Azoarcus sp. CIB: one gene and its partner. The main gene of each other region encodes a partner of the protein of the gene in region 2 in a complex. Links are inferred from orthologs where the notes say so. Each region holds a gene or a part of one and is shown on either strand. Other genes may lie near its edges. The genes, in order: obgE and ybiB.

The links.
Region 1: the proteins of ybiB (region 2) and obgE are in contact, whole or in part, in a crystal structure (PDB 8BFT), measured with the Escherichia coli proteins. The link is inferred for Azoarcus sp. CIB from one-to-one orthologs.

Annotation. Positions count from the first base shown.
Region 1 is NZ_CP011072.1:3,741,522-3,744,722, forward strand. The notes cover bases 1-2,884. They hold obgE (GTPase ObgE), read left to right. Parts: upstream 1-780; coding sequence 781-1,989; downstream 1,990-2,884. Other genes in these bases: rplU (50S ribosomal protein L21), read left to right, coding at 102-413; rpmA (50S ribosomal protein L27), read left to right, coding at 434-697; proB (glutamate 5-kinase), read left to right, coding at 2,052-2,884. In the rest of the region: more of proB, read left to right, coding at 2,885-3,167; AzCIB_RS16690 (type II secretion system protein), read right to left, coding at 3,164-3,201. UniProt on the Escherichia coli protein: An essential GTPase which binds GTP, GDP and possibly (p)ppGpp with moderate affinity, with high nucleotide exchange rates and a fairly low GTP hydrolysis rate.
Region 2 is NZ_CP011072.1:4,438,291-4,441,347, reverse strand. Bases 75-2,814 are described here. They hold ybiB (DNA-binding protein YbiB), read right to left. Parts: upstream 2,026-2,814; coding sequence 1,123-2,025; downstream 75-1,122. Other genes in these bases: AzCIB_RS19890 (2-hydroxy-3-oxopropionate reductase), read left to right, coding at 2,075-2,814; AzCIB_RS19900 (pirin family protein), read left to right, coding at 75-881. Also shown: more of AzCIB_RS19900, read left to right, coding at 1-74; more of AzCIB_RS19890, read left to right, coding at 2,815-2,959; AzCIB_RS19885 (NAD(P)-dependent oxidoreductase), read left to right, coding at 2,959-3,057.

The DNA of each region.
Region 1 (3,201 bases), 700 kb from region 2 along the record:
GCTACCGGCGCCTGCGCCTAAGCGCTGATTTTCTTGACGATTCTTTGACCCATCGTGTAAAGTGCGCGATTCTTTGCAAACCCATCAACTGGAGCAACACCATGTACGCGGTGATAAAAACCGGCGGCAAGCAGTATCGCGTCGTCGCCGGCGAAAAGATCAAGGTAGAACAGATACCGGCAGACGTGGGCTCCGAAATCACCATCGACCAGGTTCTCATGGTCGGCGAGGGCGAGTCGGTCAAGATCGGCACCCCGGTGGTTTCCGGCGCCGCAGTGAAGGCCACCGTGGTTTCCCACGGCCGTCACGAAAAGATCACGATTTTCAAGATGCGCCGCCGCAAGCACTATCAGAAACACCAAGGCCATCGTCAGAACTACACCGAGCTTCGCATCGAAGCGATCTCGGTCTGAAGCCAAGGAGGTAATTCGTCATGGCACACAAAAAAGCTGGCGGTAGTTCCCGTAACGGCCGCGACTCGGAATCGAAACGACTTGGCGTGAAGCGCTACGGCGGCCAGTTCGTGCTCGCCGGCAATATCATCGTTCGCCAGCGCGGCACCGAATACCACCCGGGCGAGAACGTCGGCATCGGCAAGGACCACACCCTGTTCGCGCTGACGAACGGCACCGTGCAGTTCACCGTGAAGGGCGCGTTGCGTCGCCGCACGGTCGTGATCGTACCCGAAGCCGCCTGAGTTCCGGCGTCAAGGTTCGAAAAGCCCTATCCTTGCGGTAGGGCTTTTTTGTTTTTGCCATAGGCACTGCTGAGCACAGCACCATGAAGTTCATTGACGAAGCGCGTATCGAGGTCATGGCCGGCGACGGCGGCAGCGGTTCGGCCTCCTTCCGGCGCGAAAAATTCATTCCGCGCGGCGGCCCCGACGGCGGCGATGGCGGCCGTGGCGGCAGCATTTTCGCGGTGGCCGACCGCAACCTCAACACGCTGGTCGACTTCCGCTACACGCGCATGCATCGCGCACAACGCGGCGAGAACGGCGGCAACAAGGATTGCTACGGCAAGGGCGGCGAGGACATCACGCTGCGCATGCCAGTCGGCACCGTGATCACCGACTTCGAGAGCGGTGAGCTGATCGCCGACCTCAACGTCGATGGCAAGCGCGCGCTGATAGCCCGCGGCGGCAAGGGCGGCCTCGGCAACCTGCACTTCAAGTCGAGCGTGAACCGCGCCCCGCGCAAGCGCACCCTCGGCGAGGAAGGCGAGCGCCGCATGCTGCGCCTGGAGCTCAAGGTGCTGGCCGACGTCGGCCTGTTGGGCATGCCCAACGCCGGCAAGTCGACCTTCATCCGCTCCGTCTCGGCCGCCAAGCCGAAGGTCGCCGACTACCCCTTCACAACGCTCGCGCCCAACCTCGGCGTCGTGCGCACCGACGAGAATCGCAGCTTCGTCATCGCCGACATCCCCGGCCTGATCGAGGGCGCAGCCGAAGGAGCCGGTCTCGGACATCAGTTCCTGCGTCACCTGCAGCGCACCCGCGTGCTGCTGCACCTCGTCGACCTCGCGCCCTTCGACCCGGAGGCCGATCCCGTGCATGACGCAAAGGCGATCGTCGAGGAACTGCGCAAGTACGACGAGTCGCTCTACAACAAGCCGCGCTGGCTCGCCCTGAACAAGCTGGACCTGATCCCCGAAGAAGAGCGCGCCGAACGCGTCGCCGCCTTCCTCGAGGCCTATGGCCCGGTGGATAGTCACTTCGAGATTTCCGCCCTCACCGGCGACGGCGTCCGTCCGCTGATCTTCGCGATCCAGGACTTCCTCGACGCCGACCGCGCCCAGGCCGAAGCCGAGCGCGCAGCCCACGCCGCCGAGGAAGCCCGACTCGCCGCCGAAGCCGAAGCCCGCGCCGAGGCTGCCTACCAAGCCCGTCTCCAGGCTGCCCTCGCAGAAGAAGAGGACGGGGACGAGGATGGGGAGGAGGACGGAGACGACCTCGATGAAGAGAACCGCCCGGAGAAATCCGGCAGCTGAGCCCGAATCCGGCCTCGCGCCGGAACACCCTCCCCGTTAGCCCACGCCTGCCGTCACAGATCATGCGAAACAAGATCCGCAACGCGCGCCGCCTGGTGGTCAAGGTCGGCAGCGCCCTCGTCACCAACAACGGCGCCGGCCTCGACAAGGCCGCGATGGCGGACTGGGCTCGCCAGTTCGCCGCCTTGCGCGACTCCGGCAAGCAGGTCCTGCTGGTGTCCTCCGGCGCCATCGCGGCCGGCATGCAGCGCCTGGGCTGGACGAAACGCCCACACGAGATGCACAAGCTGCAGGCCGCCGCGGCGGTTGGGCAAATGGGCCTCGTCGAAGCCTACGAGGACGCCTTCTCGCGCCACGGCATCCGCACCGCACAGATCCTGCTGACGCATGACGATCTCGCCGACCGCAAACGCTACCTCAATGCACGCTCGACTCTGACGACGTTGCTCGAGCTTGGGGTCGTGCCGATCATCAACGAGAACGACACCATCGTCACCGACGAGATCAAGTTCGGCGACAACGACACGCTGGGCGCGCTGGTCGCGAACCTCATCGAAGCGGACGCGCTGATCATCCTCACCGACCAGAAGGGCCTCTACACGGCCGATCCGCGCCAGGATCCGGCGGCGACGCTGGTTTCCGAAGGACGCGCCGAGGACCGCGCCTACGAGGCCATGGCAGGCGGCGCGGGCTCCGGCATCAGCAAAGGCGGCATGATCACGAAGATCCGCGCCGCCCAGCGCGCCGCCCGCAGCGGCGCCCACACCTGCATCGCCAGCGGGCAAGAAGCCGACGCGCTGGTGCGCCTCGGCCAGGGCGAAGCGCTGGGGACCCTGCTCTACGCCACCAGTTCGCCGCTGCAGGCGCGCAAGCAGTGGCTCGCCGACCACCTGCAGCTCGCAGGCGACCTCGTCATCGACGACGGCGCCGTGTCGGCGCTGCGCAGCGGGCGCAGCCTGCTGCCGGTGGGCGTGATCGAGGTGCGCGGCGACTTCGAACGCGGCTCGGCGGTCGCCTGCCGCACGCCGTCGGGCGAGGAGATCGGCCGCGGGCTGGTCAACTACAGCAGCACCGAATGCCGCCGCGTGGCGCGCAGACCCAGCACCGAGATCGAGCCCTTGCTCGGCTACATCGACGAGCCGGAACTGATCCACCGCGACAACATGGTGTTGCGCTAATCCCCTGACGCCGGAACGGCTGCACCGCCGCCCG
Region 2 (3,057 bases):
AACAGCAACGCAGCAGCGAAGACGTCACCCGCTCACGCGGCGTCGAACGGCTCGTGGCCGGGCAGGCCACCTCCGACGGGGCGGGCGTGAAGCTCACCCGCGTGCTCACCCAGCCGCTGCAGCGTCGCCTCGACCCCTTCCTGATGCTCGACGCCTTCGGCAGCAACGATCCGGGCGACTACATCGCGGGCTTCCCGGACCATCCGCACCGCGGCTTCGAGACCGTCACCTACATGATCGCCGGCCGCATGCGCCACCGCGACAGCGCGGGCCACGAGGGCTTGCTCGAGAACGGCGGCGTGCAGTGGATGACGGCCGGCAGCGGCGTGATTCACTCGGAGCTGCCCGAGCAGGAAGAGGGCGTGATGGAAGGCTTCCAGCTGTGGCTGAACCTGCCCGGGCGCGACAAGATGTGCGCGCCGTGGTACCGGGACTTCGCCGCGGGCGAGCTGCCGACCTTCACGACCGCGGCCGGCGCCGAGGTGACCGTGATCGCCGGCGGGAGCCACGGTGTCGAAGGCGCGGTGACGCGAGACGCCACTGCGCCGATCTACCTCGACATCCATCTGCCCGCGGGCGCCCGCTTCGCGCAGTCCCTGCCGACGGAACACAACGCCTTCATCTACGTGTATCGCGGTGACGTCACGGTCGCCGGCACGCAGGTGGTGGTGCAGCGCATGGCGATCCTCGCGAACGAGGCGGCGGCGGATGGCGTCGTGATCGAAGCGGGCGACGTTCCGGCGCGCGTGCTGCTGATCGCCGGTCGCCCGCTGGGCGAGCCGATCGCGCAGTACGGCCCCTTCGTGATGAACACGCAGGCCGAGATCCACCAGGCGCTGGCGGACTACCGCGACGGACGGTTCGCGCCGATCGCCGGCTGAGGTCGAGTCGCAAGCCACGATCCTGCGCCCGGCAGGAGAGACTTTAGCCGCGGCGGGAGTTTCCCCTCCCTGAGCTTCCGTCGCGGTTGAGGTCTCTCCTGCCGGGCGCACTCAGCTTTCGTAGGGCGGGAGTAGCCGAAGGCGTATCCCGCCACGCGGCGGTCGGGCGGATTCCCGCGCTTGGATTGGCGGGATGCGCTGCGCTCCTCCCGCCCTACGATTCCCTCGCCTCCTGACGTGTTCAGGCTTCGGTGGCGAGCCGCACGAGCAGCGCGGCCTGATCGAGCACCGGTTGCGGAACCGGGACCTCGCCGGCCAGCATCGCGCGGATCAGCGCGGCATTCTCTTCTACCGCCGGCGCATCCGGCAGCCCGTCCAGCGGCGGCGCGCCGCCTTCTTCCGCAGTCCAGCCGAGCTCCGCGACCCCATCACGGAACACCTGCATCGCCGGCCGCCGGCGCGGATTCGCGTAGGCCTCGCCCTCGGTGCCGCGCATCAGCAGCGCCCGTCCGCCGTCCACGATTAGGAGTTCGTTCATGCGTTCGACATACTCCGGGTGCGTGACCGCGACCACCCGCACGCTGCGGCCGATGCATGGGTCCACAAGCTTCGCCATCGTGTGCCCGCTTCCCCGCACGCCCAGGCGTAGGCGCAGCGCGAGCAGGCGATCGAGCCCCGGCAGCAGTTCGTCCAGGCGCAGGCAGGCGATGCGTTTTCCGGCGAGCTCGCGGTGCGCTTCGCCGATGCCGAGCGCCGCGAGCAGTTCGAACGGACTCACGCGCGACTCGAAATCGTGCCGCCCCTGGATCAGCACCGGCACCCCTTCGCGCGCGAGCAGCAGCGCGACGAGCGGCATCAGGTTGGCCTGGCGGCGCGCGCCGTTGTAGGTCGGCAGGACCACGCAGCGCGGGCCTGGCGGCACCGCGAGCTGCGGGCAGCGGGCGTCGATCGCGCGCTTGAAGCCCAGCAGCTCGTCGCGCGACTCGCTCTTGATGCGCAGCGACACGACGATCGCGCCCAGCTCCAGGTCCGGCACCTTGCCGTCCAGCATGTCGCCGAACAGCTGCTCCGCCTGGGCGGCGTCGAGGTCGCGCGCGCCCTTGGCGCCACGGCCGATTTCCTTGATGATGGGGGCGTAGGTCATGGCGAAGATTATGCGTCGCCATGCGCGTTCCAGCCACAGGAGAATCGAAATGGAAGTCGGATTCGTCGGCCTCGGCCTGATGGGGCGCCCGATGGCGCTGAACCTGATGAAGGCCGGTCACAAGGTGCATGTGTGGAGTCGTCGGCGCGAGTCGATGCAGCCGCTGCTCGACGCCGGCGCGGGCGACTGCGCGAGTGCGGCGGAGGTCGCGTCGCGCGTCGAAGTGGTCATCACGATGGTCGCGGATGCGCCCGACGTCGAGCACGTCGCACTCGGCCCCCAAGGTGTCGCGGAAGGCGCCCGCCCGGGGCTGATCTTCGTCGACATGAGCACGATCGCCCCGGCCGCGGCGCAGGCCATCGCGGCGAAGCTCAAGGCGCGCGGCATCGAGATGCTGGACGCGCCGGTATCGGGCGGCGAAGTCGGCGCAATCAACGCGAACCTCACGATCATGGTCGGAGGTGACGCGGCAGCGTTCGAGCGCGTGAAGCCTGTGTTCGAGGCGATGGGCAAGACCGTGTCGCTGATCGGGGCGAGCGGCGCCGGCCAGGTCGCGAAGGCGTGCAACCAGATCCTCACCGGCGTCGGCGTCGCGGCCGTGGCGGAGGCGATGAACTTTGCGCGGAAGAGCGGCGTCGATGCCGGCAAGGTGCGCGAGGCGCTGCTCGGCGGCTTTGCCTATTCGCGCGTGCTGGAGAACCACGGACAGCGCATGCTCGACCGCAACTTCAAGCCCGGCTTCAAGGCGTGGATGCACCAGAAGGACCTGCGCATCGTGATGGAAGAGGCTCATCGCCTCGGCCTCGCGCTGCCGACCTCGGCCGCGACCGCGCAGATGCTCAATGCGATGGTCGGCAGCGGGCTGGGTGAGAACGATTCGATCGCGATGCTGAAGCTCCTCGAACGCATGAGCGGCGGGGAGGGGCAGGACTGATGGAGGTTGGTTTCGTCGGCTTGGGCGCGATGGGGCGCCCGATGGCGCAACATCTGCAGCGCGCCGGCCACCGGCTGCACCTGTGGGCACGCCGCCCC